Regions from separate parts of the Variovorax sp. YR752 genome, predicted to be linked through region 2. Evidence: riboswitches for the same ligand, from Rfam matches in the RefSeq annotation. Region 2 holds a riboswitch; the other holds the start of a gene.
The links. A riboswitch is a leader RNA that binds a small molecule or an ion and turns the genes downstream of it on or off. The one in region 2 is predicted to bind glycine.

Region 1 (5,701 bases), on a different contig from region 2:
ACGAACTACATCAGCGCCACGCTGGGTGTCTACCTGAGCATCTACAACGTGTTCCAGGCGCTGCTGGCCCTGTTCGGCATCGGCGGAAGCAGCGAGTAATCGCCGCAGTCCGGAAATGAAGTTCAAACGGGGCCTTCGGGCCCCGTTTGCTTTGGCGCATCGAACAGGTGCGCGATCGAGTTGGCGTAGTAGGCCAGCACGCGGGTCTCCGCCGGGTTGGCGCGCAGCAGGCCGTCGTCCTCCAGCGCCAGATGGCGCAAGGTCAGCATGCGCAGGCCGACGGTGATGGCGTAGTCGCGGTCGCTGCGCGGCACGTAGACATGGGCACCGAGAGCCTCGGCCCGGTCCATCAGAGCGAGCACGGCGCCCTTGAGCTCCAGTTCGGACCAGGCGCGCTGCGGGTCGGCAAGCAACACTCGCGCGACCAGCGGCACCGGCAGCACCGGAATCGTGCGGCCGATGGTCGCCATCAGCGCGTGGCCCACTTCGCCCACCGCCTCTCGACGCTGCGCGTCGGTCAGGTCGCGGAAGTCGATGCCACGTCCCGCCACCCACGCGCGCATGGACATCGGCTTGCCGAAGTTCACGCAGGCATAGCCGAAGCGATAGCGCCGGCCCAGCAGCGCGAAGACGAACTGCCGGCCCAGGTAGCCGCCGGTGATGCGCAGCGTGCGCCACAGGCTGCCGCGCGGCGGCTTCTCATCGAGCTTGCGCAGCAGGCTGCGGTCCTCGATCACCCGGTCGTAGTTGATTCCGACGGGGATGAACACCAGGTCGCGCTCGCCACCGGGGTTGAAGCCCTTGAGCATGTAGTCGAGCAGTCCGAGCTTGGGCTCGCGCAGCCGGCCGTCGATCGTCAGCCCGCCTTCCGGATACATGGCCTGCGGCACGCCGCCCTCGGTGGCCATCTGCACGTAGCGCTGCAGTACGGTGCGGTAGAGCGGGTCGCCGGAGTTGCGCCGCACGAAGTAGGCCCCCATCGCGCGGATCAGCCCCTGCAGCGGCCAGATGCGCGCCCACTCGCCCACCGCGTAGCTCAGCGCCACACGCTCGGCAGCGAGGAAGCTCACCAGGATGTAGTCCATGTTGCTGCGGTGGTTCATGACGAACACCACGGTGGACTTCGGGTTGATCGAGGCAATCGCCGCGTCGTCGGTGTAGCCCAGGCGGACGCGATAGACGAGTTGCGCGAAGGTCTTGGCCAGCCAGTAACCGACGCGGAAGTACACGTAGGCATTGAAGGCCGGCACGATCTCGCGGGCGTAGACGAGCACCTGCTTCGTCACCACCACCGCGGGCTTGCCGGTCTCGAGGGCGTGCTGCTGCGCGGCGGCGAGCACGCGCGGGTCGCTCATCAGCCGGTCGATCAGCGCGCGCCGGCGGGTCAGCTTGAACTGCGGCAGGTCGATCTTCAGGCGCAGCTGGATCTCGTCGAGCACCCCGCGCACCTTGCGCCGCAGGTACCAGCGCACGCCCGGCAGCAGCAGCCACTGCAGCGCCGCCGCCACCGCCAGCACCAGCAGCAGCACGAACAGCCACAGCGGGATGCTGACGCTGGCGTTCACCGGATGTTGTCCCTGTCGAAGACCGCGATGCTTTCGACATGCGCCGTGTGCGGGAACATGTTCACCGCCCCGGCCATCGTGCAGCGATAGCCGGCCTGGTGCACCAGCAGCCCGGCATCGCGTGCCAGCGTGGCCGGATTGCAGCTGACGTAGACGATGCGCCGCGGCGGCAGCCAGCCGGGCGCGAGCGAGGCATCCGCATGCAGGTCGGCCAGTGCCTTGGCCAGCGCGAACGCGCCTTCCCGCGGCGGATCGACCAACCACTTGTCGGCCGCGCCATAGGCGGCAAGGTCGGCCGCAGGCAATTCGAACAGGTTGCGCGCCTCGAAGCGTGTGCGTGCGGCCAGGCCGTTGCGCGCCGCGTTCTCGCGCGAGCGCTGCACCAGCGCCTCGCTGCCTTCGATGCCCAGCACCTCGCGCGCGCCGCGTGCAATCGGCAGCGTGAAGTTGCCCAGGCCGCAGAACCAGTCGATCACGCGCTCGCCAGGGCCAAGCTCGAGCAGGCGCAGTGCGCGCGACACCAGCATGGTGTTGATCTGGTGATTCACCTGGGTGAAATCGGTCGGCTTGAAGGGCATCTCGATGCCGAACTCGGGCAGCGTATAGGCCAGCTCCGGGCCGCCTTCGTCGAGCCGGTGCACTGTGTCGGGGCCCTTGGGCTGCAGCCACCACTGCACGCTGTGCTCGCGACCGAACGCACGCAGCCGTTCGAGATCGCTGGCCGACAGCGGCTCGAGGTGGCGCAGCACCAGCGCCGTCACCACATCACCCACCGCCACCTCGATCTGCGGCAGGCGGTCGCGCTGGTCCATGCTCGCCACCATGTCGCGCAGCGGCAGCAGCATCGCCGACAGCTTCGGCGGCAGCACCTCGCAGCGCTCCATGTCGGCCACGTAGCTCGACTTGCGCTCATGGAAGCCGACCAGCACCTTGCCCTTCTTGGCCACGAACCGCACCGACAGTCGCGCCCGGAAGCGGTAACCCCAGGACGGCCCCTCGATCGGGCGCAGCAACTGCTCGGCCTTGACCTTGCCCAGGTGCCACAGCGCATCTTCCAGCGCGCGCTGCTTGGTGGCGACCTGCGCGGCCACATGCAGGTGCTGCATCTTGCAGCCGCCGCATGTGCCGAAATGCGGGCACTGCGGCCGCACGCGCTGTGAACTCTCGCGCTGCCAGGCCACGGCGGTGGCCTGCTCCCAGTTGTTCTTGCGCCGCTGCACCGTCACGCGCACCACCTCGCCGGGCAGTGCACCGTCGATGAACACCACCTTGCCTTCGGCGTTGTGCGCCACGCCCTGCGCCTCGAGGTCGAGCGACTCGACCGTCAACCATTCATCTGCTGGAGTCATGGGGCGTGATTATCCCGGCCGCCGGCTGCTACACTCGCCGCCGCCAGGAGAGAGCTTCCCCGTGAAGCCGCCGAAGGCGCAGAACCGTTCCCTGAGGCCCGGTTCGAACGCTCAGGCAAAAGGACTGGCACGCGCCACGCGGCGACGCGCGGCGTTCCTCGCTGGAGAGAGGCCCGCCCCGAGCGGGTCCACCGAAGGGGCAAGCGGCGCACACGGCAACGGTGCACCGTCAATCTCTCAGGTAAAGCGGACAGAGAGGGCACGGCACCCGGCACGGCACATGCTGCGTCGGGGTTGGCAAAGGCCCTCGAAGCATCGCCAGGAGGCGGTCATGTCCGACATTCCCCTTCAACAGACCCCGCTGCACGCGCTGCACCGCGAGCTCGGCGCCAAGATGGTGCCCTTCGCCGGCTACGACATGCCGGTGAGCTACCCTGAAGGCATCCTCGCCGAGCACCGCCACTGCCGCGATTCGGCGGCGCTGTTCGACGTCTCGCACATGGGCCAGGTGAGGCTGACGGGCGAGGACGCAGCGGCCGCGCTCGAATCGCTGGTGCCGGTCGACGTGGTCGGCCTGACCGCCGGGCGCCAGCGCTACGGCTTCTTCACCAATGCGGCCGGCGGCATCCTCGACGACCTGATGATCACGCGGCGCGAGAGCGACTTCCTCGTGATCGTCAACGCCGGCTGCAAAGATGCCGACATCCGCCACCTGCAGACGAACATCGCACACCGCTGCACCGTGCAACCCATGCCTGAACGTGCGTTGCTGGCGCTGCAGGGGCCGAAGGCGGCCGAGGCGATCGGTCGGCTCGCACCCGAACTGCGCTCGCTGGTCTTCATGACCGGCGCCTTCTGCCGCATCGCCGGCATCGACTGCTTTGCCACCCGCTCCGGCTACACCGGCGAAGACGGCTACGAGATCTCCGTGCCTGCAGAGCAGGCCGTGGCCCTGGCGAAGGCGCTGCTGGCGCTGCCCGAGGTCAAGCCCGCGGGCCTGGGGGCGCGCGACACGCTGCGCCTGGAGGCCGGCCTGTGCCTGTACGGCCACGACATCGACGACAAGACCACCCCGATCGAGGCGGGCCTGTCGTGGGCCATCCAGAAGGTGCGCCGCGCCGGTGGCGCGCGCCACGGCGGCTACCCGGGCGCCGCGGCGATCGACAAGCAGTTGTCGGCCGGCCCGGCCTGCAAGCGCGTCGGGCTGCTCGGCCTGGAGCGCATGCCTGTGCGCGAAGGCGCGGTCGTTGTCGATGCCAAGGGCCACAAGCTCGGCCACGTGACCAGCGGCACGCTGGCGCCCAGCGTCGGCAAGCCGATCGCGATGGCCTACCTGGCTGCCAACCACGCCCTGCCCAACCACGAGGTCTACGCCGAGGTGCGTGGCAAGCGCCAGCCGATGCGCGTCAGCCCCATGCCCTTCGCCCCGCACCGCTACCACCGCGGCTGATCACCAATCCGCAGCACTCAGACCAAGGAGAACTCCGATGACGACCATGTACACCCCCGACCACGAGTGGATCAACATCGAGGACCACGAGGCCGCCACCGTCGGCATCACGCTGCACGCGCAGGACGCGCTGGGCGACGTGGTCTTCGTCGACCTGCCCGAGGTGGGCAGGACCTTCAAGAAGGGCGAGGTTGCCGGCGTGGTCGAGTCGGTCAAGGCCGCGGCCGACCTGTACATGCCGGTGACCGGCGAGATCGTCGAGGTCAACGAGGCGCTGCGCGCCGACCCGTCGCTGGCCAACTCCGACCCGCTGGGCACCGGCTGGTTCTTCAAGGTGCACATCTCCGAAGCCGGCATGGCCGAGTTCGACCAGCTGATGGACGCACCGGCCTACGACAAGCTGCTCAAGAGCGCCTGAGCGCGCCCCACCCTTGCACCGCTCCTGCCCCGAACGAGCCCAGGACAACCCATGCTGATGTCTGCCCACCAGCCGCTGCGCGAGCTGGAGAACGCCACCGAATTCGTTGCCCGCCACGTCGGCATCGACGCCGATGCCGAGCGCCACATGCTGTCGGTGATCGGTGCCGCGTCGCGTCGCGCGCTGATCGAGGCCATCGTGCCCGCCACCATCAAGCGCAGCGCGCCGATGGCGCTGCCCGCACCGCTGACCGAAGCCCAGGCGCTCGCCGAGCTGAAGGCCATCGCCTCGCGCAACAAGCTGTTGAAGAGCTTCATCGGCCAGGGTTACCACGGCACGCACACACCGGGCGTCATCCTGCGCAACATCCTCGAGAACCCGGCCTGGTACACCGCCTACACGCCCTACCAGGCGGAGATCTCGCAGGGCCGCATGGAAGCGCTGGTCAACTTCCAGACCATGGTCTGCGACCTGACCGGCATGGCGATCGCCGGCTCGTCGATGCTCGACGAGGCGACGGCCGCTGCCGAGGCGATGACGCTGGCGCTGCGCGTCGGCAAGAGCAAGTCGCAGACCTTCTTCGTCGCCGACGACGTGCTGCCGCAGACGCTCGAAGTGGTGCGCACGCGCGCCCGGCCGATCGGCGTGACGGTGATCACCGGCCCGGCCGAAGACGCCGGCAGCGCCGACGCCTTCGCGGTGCTGCTGCAGTACCCCGGCGTGAACGGCACGGTGCGTGACCTGGCGCCGACCATTGCGGCAGTGCACGGGAAGGGTGGCCTGGCGGTCGTCGCGGCCGACCTGCTCGCGCTGGCGCTGCTCACGCCGCCCGGCGAGATGGGCGCCGACATCGCGATCGGCACCACGCAGCGTTTCGGCATGCCGATGGGCAACGGCGGCCCGCACGCGGCGTATCTCG
Region 2 (5,701 bases):
GCAAGCTCGCACGCACCCCATCAGCCCGAGGCCTCGCTCCAACCGCGGACGAGAACACCAAGAAGAAATGAACCTCGACCGCCACAACTCCGACATCGTCCTGATCGTCGACGACATCCCCGACAACCTGTCGATGCTGCACGACGCGCTCGACGAGTTCGGCTACACCGTGCTCGTCGCCACCAACGGCGAGCAGGCCCTGCAGCGTGCCGCCCAGGCGATGCCCGACGTGATCCTGCTCGACGCGGTGATGCCCGGCATGGACGGCTTCGAGGTGGCGAAGCGCCTGAAGGCCGACACCGCCACGGCCGCCATTCCGGTGATCTTCATGACCGGCCTGACCGAGACCGAGCATGTGCTGAAGGCCTTCCAGAGCGGCGGTGTCGACTACGTCGCCAAGCCGATCAAGCCGATGGAGGTGCTGGCGCGCATCGCCGCCCATGTGCAGGGCGCGCGCGAGCGCCGCCAGGCGCGAAATGCGCTCGATGCCTTCGGCCATGCCACGCTGTCGGTGCGTGCCGCCGACGGCCGCATCCTCTGGCAGACGCCGCTGGCGAGGCAGTTGCTCGTTGCCCACGAGGCGGGTGATGGACAGCAGCTCGGTGAATCGGTACTCGACTGGCTGCAGGCGCAGGCGGTGGTGCATGCCACCGGCGGCACGCCGCAGGCGCTGACGCTGGCTCGCCACGGCAAGCGCCTGGTGTTTGCCTTGCACGAGGCCAGCGCCGCCAGCGGTGGCGAGAGTGGTGGCGAGGACGAATGGCTGCTGGTGATGAGCGAGTCGTCGGACGAGTCGACCATCGAGGCGCTCGGCCTGGCCTTCAAGCTCACCGCCCGCGAGGCCGAGGTGCTCTACTGGGTGGTGCAGGGCAAGACCAACCGCGACATCGGCGACATCCTCGGCACCAGCCCGCGCACGGTGCACAAGCACCTGGAGCATGTGTTCGAGAAGCTCGGCGTCGAGACGCGCACGGCGGCGGCGGGCATGGCGATGGTGCGCGTGCGGCAACTCGCCACCACGCGCTGAATGGTGCGCCCCGAAGGGACAGGCATGGACATCCTCGTTCGCCCCGCGCAGCCGCAGGACGCGGCGGCGCTGGCCGAGATCTACGCGCCCAGCGTGCTGCAGCGGCCGACCTCGTTCGAGCTGAAGGCGCCCGATGCGGCGGAGATGGCGGCGCGGCTGGCGCGCATCACGGCCGCCTGGCCCTGGCTGGTCGCCGCGGTCGACGGCGCGGTCGTCGGCTACTGCTATGCGGGGCCCTATGCCGAGCGCGAGGCCTACCGCTGGTCGGTGACCGTGACGACCTACGTGCGCGAGGGCTGGCATCGGCGCGGCATCGGCCGGGCCATGTATGCGCGGCTGTTCGAGATCCTGAAGCGCCAGGGCGCGGTGATGGCCTTCGCCGGCATCACGCTGCCCAACGAGGCCAGTGTCGGCCTGCACCGATCGATGGGTTTCGAGCCGGTGGGCGTCTACCCGAACGCCGGCTTCAAGCTCGGCCGCTGGTGGGACGTGGCCTGGTACGGCCTCGCGCTGCGCACGCCGGCTCGCGAGGCGTCGCCGCCGGCACTGCTGCGCTGGCCGGACTTGCCGCCGGCTTGATTGTCGGCAGAGCCCCGGCTCAGTTCGCCGTCAGCGTCATCAGCACGTCGGCATACCAGGCGCAGTTCAGTCCGAGCGACTCGTCGGCAACCCGGTCGCGCCCGCCCATGTCCATGCGCGCCGAGTGAATGCCCAGCAGCTTCCACGGGATGCCGTCGTCGCCGCCGAGACCCGAGGGAGCGCGCATCACCACCGGTGCGCCGCTGGTGCCGCGGTGGGTGCGCGCGTCGGTCAGGAACAGGCCCTGGCCCTGGAAGCGTGTGCCGAAGGACGAGGCCACCGAGGCCTGCCGCGCCACCGGCAGGTGGTAACGGCTGTCGTGGAAGCCGAGCGGAAAGCCGACCACCAGCAGCGGCGTGCCGATGTCGACCTCGCCCAGCGTGTGCTGCAGGTTGGCCGGCGTGAAGGCACGCGGCGTGAAGCCCAGCTTCTCGCGGTCGAGCTCGATCACCGCCACGTCGATCTCGCCGCCGGTGTCGCTGGCCTGGCGCCACACCGCGCGGCTGTTCTCGTAGAGCAGCACCGAATACGCGCCCGCACGCGACAGGTCGCTGTCGTCGTTGTGAAGCTCGATCTCGATGCGGTCCGGGAAATGTTCGCTCGGCTCGTCGATCAGCACGTGCCGGCTGGTGGCGAGGAACAGCCGCTCGTCGCGCGCGAAGAAGAAGCCGCTGGCCGAGGTCAGCGCGCGCGTTCCCTGGAAGGTCAACACCCGCGGCACGGCGAGCAGCAGCGGCTCGACGCCGCTGCCTTCGCGCGCCGGCCGCTGGCGATGTTCCAGCGTGTCGATCAGCGCGCCGATGCGCGCGGTGTCCATCTCGAAGGCGGCGATCGAATGCTCGGAGATCTCCGCATGGAGCATCGCCGTGCGGGCGATCTCGGCCCAGCCCTCGAAGGTCTTGCGGAAGCGCTCGCGCGCCGGTGGCGCCAGTTGCTGCAGCAGCGCGGTGCACAGCGCGTCGAGCGCCACCACGTTGCCCTTGAGCTCGCAGATGCGTTCGGTGGCTTCCTGCAGGTTGTTCATGAGGGCTCCCAAAAAGAAAAAACCGCGGCCGGGGCCGCGGTTTCGAACGGGGCTCGCGAAGAGCCTGCGTGCTGGATCAGACCACGCGGATGTTCGAGGCTTGCGGACCCTTCTGGCCCTGCGTCGTCTCGAACTCTACGCGCTGGTTCTCGGCCAGGGTCTTGAAGCCGCCGCCCTGGATCTGGCTGAAGTGGGCGAACAGGTCCTTGCTGCCATCATCGGGAGCGATGAAGCCGAAGCCCTTGCCTTCGTTGAACCATTTCACGGTGCCGGTTTGAGTCGTCATGTCGATTCCTTTCAAGTTTGCTGCGCAGGCGAACGCCGGCGCAGGCAGAGACGCCAAGAAGGTCATCGATGGGAGTTCAAACCGGAGCCGGCCGGCAGAGCTGCCGGTGGCCATCAGAGAAGACTTACGAACTTGCTATCTTGATCATGCCTACCTAGCTAATGTACTCGACGCGGCGAGAGACCTTCGATTCCGAAGGCCTCTGCCCCGCCGGCGCCCGATTCAGGCGCCGCTGAAGGCGAAGTCCACCTCGGGCTTGAGGCCGCTGACGATGCGCGCGATGCTCTTGCCGGAGCCGCACGAATGCGTCCAGCCCAGCGTGCCATGGCCGGTGTTGAGGAACAGCTTCTTCAGCCTGGAGCGGCCGATGATCGGCACGTTGCTCGGCGTGGCCGGGCGCAGCCCGGTCCAGAACTGCGCCTGGCTGGTGTCGCCTGCGCCGGGGAAGAGCTGCTCCACGCGCTTGACGATGGCCTCGCAGCGCACGCGGTTGAGGTCGCGGTCGTAGCCGTTGAGCTCGGCGGTGCCGGCGATGCGCAGGCGATCACCGAGGCGCGAGAACACCAGCTTGTACTCGTCGTCGGTCAGCGAGACCTGGTGGGCCATCGACGCGTCCTTCACCGGCATGGTCACCGAGTAGCCCTTGGCCGGGTAGATTGGCAACTCGATGCCGAGCGACTTCGCATACAGCGGCGACAGGCTGCCCATTGCCAGCACGTAGGCGTCGGCGCGGATCTGCCGGAAGCGGCCCTCACCGTCGGTGGCCTCGACGTGGTCGATCTCGCCGCCGGCCTCGCGCAGCGCCGTCACCGTGTGGCTCATGAGGAAACGCACGCCGTCGGCCTCGCAGCGCTTGACCAGTTCGCGCGCGAAGCGGTTGGCGTCGCCCGACTCGTCTTCGGCGGTGTAGGTGGCGCCGGCCAGTTGGGGGCGGATGTGGCGCAGCGCCGGCTCCAGCCGCACCGCCTCGTCGGCGGAGATCACGCGGCGGTCGCATCCCAGCGCGCGCATCTGCGCGGCCGGTGCCTCGGCGGCGTCGAACTCCTTCTGGCTCGTATAGAAATGCAGGATGCCCTGCGTGCGTTCGTCGTAGGCGATGTCGCGCTCGCGGCGCAGCTGCTGCAGCGTGTCGCGGCTGTAGGTGCCCAGGCGCACGATCTGCGCGATGTTGTGCCGCGTGCGCGCCGGCGTGCATTCGCGCAGGAACTGCAGGCCCCAGCGCCACTGGCGCAGGTCGGCGCGCAGCCGGAACAGCAGCGGCGCGTCTTCCTTGCCCAGCCACTGCAGCACCTTCAACGGCGCGCCCGGGTTGGCCCAGGGCTCGGCGTGGCTGACCGAGATCTGCCCGCCGTTGGCGAAGCTGGTTTCCGCCGCCGGCGAGGCCTGGCGGTCGATCACGGTCACGTCGTGACCCTGCTGGCGAAGGAAATAGGCCGAGGTGACGCCGAGCAGGCCGGCGCCGAGAACCACCACGTTCATGGCAAGACTCCAAAGGACAGGATGGACGCACGATGTGTCGTGCGCTTGCCGCTCCCCCTGTCCTTGGTACCTGAGAGATTCGGCCTGCGCCATCGGCGCGGGCCTTGCTCCTTCGGTGCGTCACGCGGGTGACGACTCTCCAGACGGCGTTCGTGATGTGCAGTACGGGCCCTGAGCGTTCATGGGAGTTTGCGCCTTCGGGGGCCGGGCGGTGCCCGGCACTCTCCTGCAGAGATGAGATTCTAGGGCTGCGGGCTCGTCTCCTCCGCGCTCAGGAAACGTTCGGCCAGCCGAACCCAGAAGGCACTGCCCACCGCGATGTTGGCGTCGTTGAAGTCGTAGCCCGGGTGGTGGACCATGCAACCGCCGCAGGCGTGGCCGTCGCTGCCGTCGCCGTTGCCGATCAGCAGGTAGCTGCCCGGCACGCGCTCGAGCATGAAGGCGAAGTCCTCGCTGCCGGTCAGCGGCGGGCCCTGCAGCGTCACGCGCTCGGGGCCGAGCAGATCGAGCGCGACCTCGCGCGCGAAGGCTGTTTCCTCGGGCGTGTTGACCAGTACGGCGTAACCGCTGCGCCAATCGACCTTCGCCTGCACGCCGAAGCTCTCGGCCTGTGCCTGCGCCAGCGCCTTGATGCGCCGCTCCAGCAGCGCGCGCACCTCGCGGTCGAGCGCTCGCACGCTGATCTCCAGCGTGGCCGTGGCCGGAATGACGTTGTTGGCGCGGCCGGCGTTCAGGGCGCCGACGGTGACCACCGCCGCGTGCAGCGGATCGACGTTGCGCGACACCACCGTCTGCAGCGCCATCACCAGGCTGGCCGCAGCGACGACCGGGTCGGCGGCATGCTGCGGCATCGCGCCATGACCACCGATGCCGGTCAGCGTGACGGTGGCGTAGTCCGACGAGGCCATCGCCGCGCCCTCGCGCAGCACCAGGTGGCCCTGTGCAATGCCGGGCATGTTGTGCATCGCGAACACCGCATCGCAGGGGTGCTTGTCGAAGAGGCCATCGGCCATCATGCGCAGCGCGCCGCCGCCGCCTTCCTCCGCCGGCTGGAAGATCAGGTTCAACGTGCCGTCGAAGCGGCCCTGCTCGGCCAGATGCCGCGCCGCCGCGAGCAGCATCGCGGTGTGGCCGTCGTGGCCGCAGGCGTGCATCAGGCCGGGGCGCTGGCTGCTCCACTCGACGCCGCTGGCTTCGGTGATCGGCAGCGCGTCCATGTCGGCGCGCAGGCCGAGGCGCCGCGTGCCGCGGCCGCGTACCAGCGTGCCGACCACGCCGGTGCCGCCCAGCCCGCGCTCGACCGCGT

Region 1: another riboswitch for glycine. It lies ahead of gcvT (glycine cleavage system aminomethyltransferase GcvT); the one in region 2 lies ahead of AAG801_RS25125 (D-amino acid dehydrogenase).

What each region holds. Positions count from the first base shown of each region.
Region 1 covers NZ_CALRZC010000285.1:153-5,853, reverse strand. The annotation lists gene AAG801_RS37195 (Bax inhibitor-1/YccA family protein) at 1-99, shown strand, start outside; gene AAG801_RS37190 (1-acyl-sn-glycerol-3-phosphate acyltransferase) at 123-1,565, opposite strand; gene rlmD (23S rRNA (uracil(1939)-C(5))-methyltransferase RlmD) at 1,562-2,914, opposite strand; glycine riboswitch at 2,949-3,051, shown strand; glycine riboswitch at 3,066-3,178, shown strand; gene gcvT (glycine cleavage system aminomethyltransferase GcvT) at 3,246-4,364, shown strand; gene gcvH (glycine cleavage system protein GcvH) at 4,402-4,782, shown strand; partial or broken gene AAG801_RS37170 (glycine dehydrogenase (aminomethyl-transferring)) at 4,834-5,701, shown strand, end outside.
Region 2 covers NZ_CALRZC010000126.1:145-5,845, forward strand. The annotation lists partial or broken gene AAG801_RS25100 (hypothetical protein) at 1-71, shown strand, start outside; gene AAG801_RS25105 (response regulator transcription factor) at 68-1,027, shown strand; gene AAG801_RS25110 (N-acetyltransferase family protein) at 1,052-1,606, shown strand; gene AAG801_RS25115 (serine protease) at 1,626-2,630, opposite strand; gene AAG801_RS25120 (cold-shock protein) at 2,707-2,916, opposite strand; gene AAG801_RS25125 (D-amino acid dehydrogenase) at 3,139-4,395, opposite strand; glycine riboswitch at 4,443-4,548, opposite strand; gene AAG801_RS25130 (M20 aminoacylase family protein) at 4,638-5,701, opposite strand, start outside.